Regions from separate parts of the Pantoea sp. PA1 genome, predicted to be linked through region 1. Evidence: predicted binding sites of a transcription regulator. Region 1 holds the regulator's gene; each other region holds the start of a gene.
What was found. Region 1 encodes LexA, which represses DNA repair genes until DNA is damaged. Its sites were predicted from a motif close to TNCTGTATGTACATACAGNA; they were not measured.

Region 1 (3,279 bases):
AGCCAGCCCATCACCCGGTCAGTAACGCGAATTGCTTCATAGGAGAAGTTCGCCGCAATCTCTTCCATCATCTCGACGGCATTCTGCTGCGCTTTCTCATGGGAGATTTTTTTGCTGCGCGCCTCATCTTCTACGGCTTTTTCAATCGCTTTGGATTGCAGCAGGCGATTAAACAGATCCTGACGGGCCGGTAAACGCGGGCCAATCGCAGCCAGCCGCTGACGGGCAAAATGGATACGCGCGACGCGGGCCAGCTTCTGCGCGATCGACTTATCTGTCCCATGTTCCGTGGCCATACGCCGCAGCGACACGGTCGGCGAGAAGCGGACAAAGCTGTCGCGCCCATGCCAGATGACCGCAAAGAACTTCTGCACGCCGTTCAGCACCCGCAGGTGTGGTGTGGCTTCGCCCTGAACTTCACGTCCCGGTGCGCGGCCAAACATCACGGTGACGGGCAGCATCTGAATATCCAGCGTGGGATTATTGCGATGCAGGTCCAGGTAATCGTGGAAAATTTTCACCGATTCCACGCTGGGTACAAAATAGGGGAAGACGCGCGGGCCATCGTGGATAAAGACGTGGCGAGGCAGCAGGGAACCATCAATCTCCAGTGGAGAGAGCGGATCGGGCAGATGATGCCGCAGACACTGCGCGCGCAAAGTCAGTAAGTCAGCCTTCGAATCGTAAGGCAAAACATACATAATAGGTCGGGTCGGATCCAGACCATGTTCAGACACGGGATCGGCCGGAATGGCCTTACTCTTTACCAGAAACGAGAGTGGTAAATTAAGCAATTTATAATAAAGTTTACGCCAACCTGACATAGACAACATGAAGCCTCTTGTTAGCAAAGCGCCGCAAGCATACCAGAAAGTGCAGCGAAGATCTGTGGTGGTGCCAAATGCACGCAGCCCAGACATTGACGTCAATCCGATAAAAGGGTTCCCACACATGGCAAATAATGCCACCGGACTTATCAGAATAGTAAAAGCCGCCGGTTACTCCTGGCAGGGGCTGCGTGCCGCGTGGCAACATGAAGCGGCGTTTCGTCAGGAAGCCCTGGCTGCGCTGGCGGCGATCATTATCGCGTGCTGGCTGGACGTTGATGTGATCTCGCGCATCCTTATGATTGGGTCGGTGGTGCTGGTGGTCATCGTCGAAATCCTCAATAGCGCCATTGAAGCGGTGGTCGATCGCATCGGTCAGGAGCATCATCCGCTCGCGGGCCGGGCAAAAGATATGGGTTCGGCAGCGGTACTGCTGGCTATCTTACTGGCCCTGTTTGTCTGGATCGCGCTGCTCTGGACACATTTGCGATAAACCTTCCATAACGCGGCTCAGGCCGCGTTTTCCCTGACAATCGGTTTTCATTTCGCCAATACCTGTATATACTCACAGCGACTGTATAAACAACCAGGGGGCGGGATGAAAGCATTAACCAGCAGGCAGCAGCAGGTCTATGACCTGATTCGCGACCATATTACTTCAACAGGCATGCCGCCTACGCGTGCCGAGATTGCCGCGCAGCTGGGTTTCCGCTCGCCAAACGCGGCAGAAGAGCATCTGAAAGCGCTGGCGCGCAAAGGCGTCATTGAGATTGTCTCCGGCGCATCGCGCGGCATCCGTCTGCTAATGGAAGAAGAAGCCTCAGAAGGCATACCGCTGATTGGCCGGGTTGCTGCCGGTGAGCCCATCATGGCGCAGGAACATATCGAGACGCATTACAAAGTCGATCCGGGCCTGTTCAAACCTTCGGCGGATTTCCTGCTGCGCGTCAGCGGAATGTCGATGAAAGATATCGGGATTATGGACGGCGACCTGCTCGCGGTGCATAAAACGCAGGATGTGCGCAATGGCCAGGTCGTGGTGGCCCGCATTGACGATGAAGTGACGGTGAAACGCTGGAAAAAGCAGGGTGCTATCGTGCATCTGCTGCCTGAAAACAGCGACTTCGACCCGATTGTTGTCGATACGCGTGCCCAGTCGCTGACCGTGGAAGGTCTGGCGGTGGGTGTCGTACGCAACGGCGAATGGCTCTGATTCTGACGCCTGCGTGCATTCGCCTTTTCTGGTGCTATTCTGTCTGCCCTGATTTTGTCGCTGCCGCCTCTGCGCAGCGACACTGAGCACGGAATGGCGAATGCGCTTTATCACGGCAACCGATAAAAATCTCTGGCGGCTCGCGCTGCCCATGATCCTGTCAAATATCACCGTTCCCTTACTGGGCGTGGTCGATACGGCAGTGATTGGTCATCTCGACAGCCCGGTCTATCTTGGCGGGGTCGCGGTCGGGACGACCGTCACCAGCTTCCTCTTTATGCTGCTGCTTTTCCTTCGCATGAGCACCACGGGCCTGACGGCACAGGCCTTCGGGGCAGGCGACAAAACGGCGCTGGCACGCGCCCTGATCCAGCCGCTGATCATGGCGTTGCTGGCGGGTCTGCTGTTTGTCGCGCTGCGTTACCCCATTATTCAGCTGGCTACCCATCTGGTTGGCGGCGATCCTCTGGTACTGGCACAGGCCGGACTGTTTATTCAGATCCGCTGGCTCAGTGCGCCTGCCACGCTGGCGAACCTGGTGATTCTGGGCTGGCTGCTGGGCGTGCAGTATGCGCGTGCGCCGGTGATCCTGCTGGTGGTGGGGAACCTGGTGAATATCGTGCTCGACCTCTGGCTGGTCATGGGGCTGCACTGGGGCGTTGCGGGGGCAGCCACCGCCACGGCACTGGCGGAATATATCACGCTGGGCGTCGGCGGCATGATGGTCTGGCGGGTTCTGAAGCTGCGCGGCATTCCATTCAGCCTGCTGAAACAGAGCTGGCGCGGTGACAGCGCCCGGCTGCTGCGCCTCAACCGGGATATTATGCTGCGCTCTCTTATGCTGCAGCTCTGTTTCGCCTCGCTGACCGTGCTGGGCGCCAGGCTGGGGCCGGAGGTGGTCGCGGTGAACGCCGTATTACTGATGTTCATTACCTTTACCGCCTACGCGCTCGATGGTTTTGCCTATGCCGTCGAAGCGTTTGCAGGTGAAGCGCATGGCGCAAAAGATGGCAGCAAACTGCTGCGCGTCTGGCGCTCTGCCTGCCGACAGGCGGCGGCGGTGGCGCTCTTCTTCTCGCTGGTTTATGCCTTTACCGGCCCGCAGATCGTGATGCTGCTGACCTCTCTGCAGACAGTGCAGCAGGCGGCCGACCGCTATCTGGTCTGGCAGGTGATTATGCCGCTGATCGGCGTCTGGTGTTATCTGCTGGATGGGATGTTTATCGGCGCAACGCGCGG
Region 2 (3,279 bases), on a different contig from region 1:
AACGGAACCATCTTTAGGATCCATTGAGCTCAGCTGGCTGTACAGCTGATCCAGAGCCTGCTGGCCTTCTGGCTTCAGGGTCGCTTTGTTGAAGGTGAACAGAACGTCAGACTTCAGAGTGAAACGCTTGGTTTCAACAACTGGAGCTGGAGCTGGGGCCGGAGCCGGAGCTGGTGCAGCGACGTCATCCTGACCGAAGCGGTAAGAAACGCCTACGCTCAGCATGCCGTTGTCTGGACGTGCACCAACGGTCTGTGCATCACCGATGTTGTTAACCCACTGGTAGTCCAGGCGGGTAGCCCAGTTTTTGGTCAGTGCGTATTCAACACCTACAGCAGCCAGCGGAGATACGCCGGTGTCGTGGTCGCTGATGCGGCCAGTAGTTGGGTTAGTCTGCGTAGCATCTGCACGCCATACCATGCCGCCCAGACGGGTGTACACGTCCAGATCGTCATAGATTGGGTAGCTCAGTTTAGCTGCCAGCTGAACGCCCTGTGCTTTGAATGCGCCGTTAGTCACGGTGCCTTTGTTAGGCATGCGACCCAGCCAGTCATAGCCCAGCTCGAAACCCAGGTATGGGTTTGCCTGATAACCAACGAACGCACCTGCGCCCAGCTGGCTTTCATGAGTTGGACCGTTATTGTTCTCGTAACCGTGGCCGTAGTAGCCAGTGTCGTGATACTGAGACCAGCCCAGTTTAGCACCGGTGTACCAGGTGTCATCTTTCGGAGCGGCCTGCGCTACGGTAGCGAAGCCAGCCAGTGCCACTGCAATTGCGATAGCTGTCTTTTTCATTTTGCGCCTCGTTATCATCCAAATAGGCAATGAGCAAAAAGGTTGCTCTTGGTTTAAATCCTTCGCCGGGTCAAAACGCTCGCTTATGACTCTACCGCAAAAAACGGAGGTTATTGAGCACCCTGGCGAGATAAAGTCTACAACGAGATTGGAAACTTACAAGTATGATGTGAGGCGCTTCTGTAAAAAAACAGCGATTTATACACAATTTCTAACAATTAGCCTGGTAGTATTGTCGCGGCAGCAAGCCTGAAAAACCTGCTAAACCATTGTCAATGCTCGAACTAACAGAATCAGTGGTTTAGCGACGACAGATAAGAAAAATAGCTTGAGAAACTTCTTATTTTTACTTAATGAAACAAATCCGACTGAATTTTTATGGGGTTTTGTGGTCTGAGAGGCGCTTCCGATGTCCCGCCTGAACGCAAAATCAGCCCCAGCGCTTCACCCTCTGCTGCTGCATTTTCCAGTTGACGACGCTCATCTTCATCCAGCTCGTAGGGGATCCATGCCAGTACCACGCTGTAATTGCCTGTGCGTAACGCCCTGACCATCGCCTCAACCGCATTCAGTCGTTCTGAATCGGCGATGTGCATGCTTTTATTCAGCGGTAATCCCGATTCCTGCAGCCAGGCGCGATTCAACTTATGCGCGGGGGTTAACCACAGCTGCCAGCGTGATTGCTGACTCAATTGCTGCAATAACGGTAGCAGTAACATCTGCATCATTCCGGGCTGCTCACTGTAACGTAACTCTGTAATTCCACCAGGCTGAGCCGCCGGAACAGAAGAGGACGCATAACGATGAGCATAGCGTGCATTATCAGGATGTTGGGTTCGCATAAGTTAATCACCAGCAGTTGACTGTATGAATATACAGTACTGTCATCCTGGATAAAGATCAACCCAAATTTCTGAAAACGCCTCGCAAAAACGCGACAAGATTAGGCGAACCACTATTTATTCGTTGAACCCGCTTACTCTTTTTCCTATCTTCTAATTGCCTGATACCCAAGGCAATTTACGATCTGTTTCTGACATGGAGGTGGTGCAATGAAAAAGGTGAATCCGGTTGTAGAGCGCTCCAGAGCGCATCTGGCCCCACTGGGAGCCATTGAGTCCCGTACCCAGTTCGGCGGGTATGCACTGGCGGTTGAGAGTGTGGTTTTCGCGTTAATTAATCAGGGTGAGCTCTACCTGCGCGCCAGTGAACCCCTACAGGCGTACATCACCGATCGGCCTCTGCAGCCGCTGGTGTTTCGCAAGCGAGGTAAGCTGGTCAGTCTCAATTACTACCGCGTCGATGAGACGTTATGGCGCGATCCTGAGCACCTGCTGGCGCTCTCCGCCGCCTCACTGGAAACGGCGCAGCTGGAGCTGCAGGACAGGCAGGGTTCACCGCGCCTCAAAGATCTGCCCAACCTCAGTGTCCGTCTGGAGATGATGTTGTATGACGCGGGTATCATGAGCGTCAACCATCTTTACCAGATGGGGGCCAAACAGTGCTGGCTGAAGCTGAAAGCCATCAACCAGCACGTCGGATTTCAGACATTGCTGGCGCTGCAGGGCGCAATCACCGGTCATCATGCTGCTGCACTGCCGCAGGCAACCCGGGCCGAGCTGAACGCCTGGTTTCAGCGCACGCTGTTGTCTGACACAGCGCCCGGAAGCAGCAAAGGTTAGTCGGCGAGTAGCGTGCGGCGCAGGCGAGCCATTTCAGGCATCAGTGCCACCAGCAGACCGAGTTGCTGGAGCACCAGTGGCGCACGCGTGTCTGCATCCGCGGCCAGCTGGCTGATGCGCTGAGCTAACGGCTGGCGCATCGCCTCTGCCTGTTCATCACTGACCACCTCCGTCTGCAGCACATCTTCCACGTAGCAGACGGTGTCATCCAGCAGCGTCAGCAGTGCCGGATCGCTGATCTTATCGCGGTGGGCACCCAGTGCAGAGATGTAACTCAGAAACGAGTGGTTAGAACAGAGCAGCTGAAAAGCGGATTCACGCAGTTTCTGGCTGGTGCGACTTTCACTGCTCATATTTGACACCACCGACGCCAGCTCAGCATCGGCATTGTGCGCATCACGACGCGCAATGCGATAGGCGAGTCGGTTGTCTTTGCCCTGATGATACTGCTCCATGATGGCGTCAAGATAACGACAGTTGGCCTGCAGAGTGCGTTCTGCCACGGCCGGTAACTGACGGAACCGCCAGTCAGGCCAGATAAAGGCCACAGCCAGCCAGGCCAGCCCACAGCCCAGTAAGGTATCTACCACCCGTGGCAGGGCGACCTCAAATCCTTCACCTAACAGATTGAAGCAGAGCAGCACCAGCAGCGTAATAAACAGCGTGGCCTGCGCATACTGGACCTGTCTGAAGGCAAAAAAGAGCACGCCGGAGATAACGATCAGGATTAACTGACCCTCTATGGAGGGCACCAGCCATAAAACGGGCAGGCCAATCGCAATACCGGCCAGCGTCCCGCCGA
Region 3 (3,279 bases), on a different contig from region 1:
CGCGGTTCGGGAGGCAGCGGCAGCGGCGGTGACCGCGGCTGTTGCGGCGGGCACCACAGGGTTGACCGGCGTGTCGCGCCAGTTCCCCATTTTCGGCTCATCATCGTCACAGGCACTGAACGCCGGAACCGCTGGCGCCTCGTCAGGCATTTCAAAGTGATAAAGCGGAGGTGCGGCAGCAGGCGCAGATGCACTCTGCGTTGCCGTCGGCGCAGACGCTGCCGCATAAGCAGGGGCGCTCTGAGCCGGTGCCGGCTGCACAGGCGCAGCTGGCTGGGAGGCCGACAGGCTTTCTGCTGCTGGATGCACCGCTGACGGCGGTACGGCTGCAGGCGCCGCGGACGCAGCAGTTCCTGGCGTTGCCGCTGCAACAGGCGCAGCCGGAGTCAGCAGCACATCGGCCGCTTCTGCGGTAGTGGCGACGGCCGCGCTGGTGGCTGCGGCGGCTTTAGCCAGCAACGGATCCTGCTCAGACGGTGAGGGTTCAGCGGCTTTGCGGGGGGCAGACAGCAGCACATCATCATCCTGATCGCCGGTATGCAGCACAGGCGCGTCATCATACTCACGCGAATCCTGTTCATCCTCTTCCTGCCAGGGTTCATCGTGACGGGAGCGGTTGCTGGCAAAGGTCAGCACGCCCATCACGACCCCACCAATTCTCTCGGCGATAGTGAGCCATGACCAGCCAGTGTACAGCGTGATACCTGCCGCCCAGACGCAGAGCAGCATCAGCGTGCCGCCAGCCGGACTGAACCAGGGAGCGATGGCATTACTCACCAGGCTGCCGATCACCCCGCCTGAGGCAAAGTACCAGATATCATCTGCGTTGAGTGCCGCCATGCCACAGGTGGTGACCACCAGCGCAAGAACGCCGATCAGGCGCAGCCCGACAGCAAAGTAGTCAAAATAGTCCTGATTATCGCGCTGACGGAAGGCAATCCAGCACAGACCCAGGATAACCGGCGGAATGGCGTACGCCATTACACCAAAGATGAAAAGTAAGGTGTCAGCCAGCCAGGCACCGACGCTGCCGCCGATATTGTGGATAGGTTCATGCCAGGCCGTTTGCGACCAGCTCGGGTCGGAAGGGTTAAAACTGACCAGTGAAACCATCAGGTAGATGGCAAACAGCGCCACCAGAATGAGCAACGCTTCCAGCAGACGACGTCCACTGCTCAGCGACTGTAACGTAACGTCTTTATCTTCTGTATATTCCTGGCTCAAGAGGACTCTCCAGGTGCCTGTAAAGTAAGAAGCAACAGCGTCGGGCAAGCCCGACGCTGATCCTGTATGAATTCACAGGAGTGTACCGAAATATCTCAGGTTTTGCACCTGCCCCGCATCAGCGAGTCTTGATTACCAGGCGATTGCTCTGTTTGACCTCTTCCATGACGACATAGGTTCGCGTGTCGTTTACGCCCGGCAGGCGCAACAGGGTCTCACCCAGCAACTTACGGTAGGCAGACATGTCAGGAACGCGCGTTTTCAGCAGGTAGTCGAAATCACCGGAAACGAGGTGACACTCTTGAGTTTCCTCAAGTTTTTGCACAGCGGCGTTAAATTGCTCAAACACATCCGGCGCACCACGATTCAGAGTAATCTCAACGAATACCAGCAGAGAAGCATCAAGATAGTGCGGGTTCAGCTGTGCGGTGTAGCCAAGAATAAATCCCTGACGTTCGAGACGGCGCACGCGCTCAAGACATGGCGTAGGCGATAATCCTACGCGTTTGGAAAGCTCTACGTTTGAAATACGACCATCTTTCTGAAGTTCGTTCAGAATGTTCCTGTCAATTCTGTCGAGGTCTTTCCCGGGGCGTTTCTTATTATCTACCATTATTATTGTCTCTCTTCATTCCTTCCCTTTACCTGCCACACCCTGAAAACGCTCATTGTTCGGGGCATTTTTGAAGTGAGCTAACAGAGCCTGTGGGTGAGACTTATCGATATGACGCATGCTGTCTGTCCACATCATGCGTCATTATCCATACCAGGCTGCTTTTATTCGGCGTTAAGTGCAAAACAGGCGATGAAAACCTGTTTTGTTCCGATAAATGTTATCCGCTTCTGATAATGTTTTCGCAAAAGCGCAGGCGATTGTCAAAGTAAAATCACCAAATTCAGGACAAGATGCCAGACAGACCGCTGGGTTACTGTTTTTAAATGAGGTTTTTTCAGCTATTGCACCGCTTAAGCGGAGTTTTGCCCCCTTTTGGCGCATTGCACAGGCAAAGTTGCCATTCATCGTCTACGCCACTTGCAGCTATCGTTAACAAAATTGCCTAAACCTTGTCATTGCTGCCGGATATTCCCTACAATCGCAGGCTATGTCAGCCGAATGAAACTGAGGAACGCATGAGTACGGCCAAACACAGTAAGCTACTCATTCTGGGCTCCGGCCCAGCGGGTTATACCGCAGCGGTTTATGCTGCACGCGCCAACCTGAACCCGGTGCTGATCACCGGTCTGGAAAAAGGCGGACAGCTGACCACGACCACTGAAGTGGAGAACTGGCCGGGCGACCCGCACGATCTGACAGGTCCATCACTGATGGAGCGTATGCATGAGCATGCCGAAAAATTCAATACTGAGATCATTTTCGATCACATCCACACCGTTGATCTGCAGAACCGTCCGTTCCGTCTGACCGGCGACAGCGGCGAATACACGGCTGACGCCCTGATCATTGCGACGGGTGCGTCAGCGCGCTACCTGGGTCTGCCTTCCGAAGAGGCGTTCAAAGGCAAAGGCGTCTCTGCCTGCGCCACCTGCGACGGTTTCTTCTACCGTAACCAGAAAGTGGCCGTGATTGGCGGCGGTAATACGGCCGTTGAAGAGGCACTCTACCTGGCGAACATCGCGTCTGAAGTGCATCTGATCCATCGCCGTGACAGCTTCCGTGCTGAGAAGATCCTGATTGATCGTCTGATGGAAAAAGTGCGCAACGGGAATATCGTGCTGCACACGCATCGCACGCTGGAAGAGGTGGTCGGTGACCAGATGGGCGTCACCGGGCTGACCCTGCGCTCGACGCAGAACGAGGAAACCGAATCGCTGGATGTGGCGGGTCTGTTTGTCGCTATCGGCCACAGCCCGAATACCGCAATTTTCGACGGACAGCTGGCGCTGGAAAATGGCTACATTAAAGTACAGTCCGGCCTGCACGGAAACGCGACGCAGACCAGCATCCCGGGTGTGTTTGCGGCAGGTGATGTGATGGACCACACATACCGCCAGGCGATCACCTCTGCGGGCACCGGTTGTATGGCGGCGTTAGAC

Region 2: sulA (SOS-induced cell division inhibitor SulA) is a predicted target of LexA. The motif match lies at 1,657-1,676, and genes of this name have one in related genera.
Region 3: AC1V0D_RS02760 (DNA translocase FtsK 4TM domain-containing protein) is a predicted target of LexA. The motif match lies at 1,285-1,304, and genes of this name have one in related genera.

Annotation. Positions count from the first base shown of each region.
Region 1 is NZ_JBXGEE010000002.1:32,717-35,995, forward strand. Features, by position in the region: gene plsB (glycerol-3-phosphate 1-O-acyltransferase PlsB) at 1-824, opposite strand, end outside; gene AC1V0D_RS10955 (diacylglycerol kinase) at 952-1,320, shown strand; gene lexA (transcriptional repressor LexA) at 1,426-2,040, shown strand; gene dinF (MATE family efflux transporter DinF) at 2,141-3,279, shown strand, end outside.
Region 2 is NZ_JBXGEE010000001.1:598,112-601,390, forward strand. Features, by position in the region: gene ompA (porin OmpA) at 1-795, opposite strand, end outside; gene sulA (SOS-induced cell division inhibitor SulA) at 1,146-1,637, opposite strand; gene AC1V0D_RS03035 (TfoX/Sxy family DNA transformation protein) at 1,848-2,477, shown strand; gene yccS (YccS family putative transporter) at 2,474-3,279, opposite strand, start outside.
Region 3 is NZ_JBXGEE010000001.1:524,877-528,155, reverse strand. Features, by position in the region: gene AC1V0D_RS02760 (DNA translocase FtsK 4TM domain-containing protein) at 1-1,224, opposite strand, end outside; gene lrp (leucine-responsive transcriptional regulator Lrp) at 1,343-1,837, opposite strand; gene AC1V0D_RS02750 (hypothetical protein) at 2,012-2,245, opposite strand; gene trxB (thioredoxin-disulfide reductase) at 2,356-3,279, shown strand, end outside.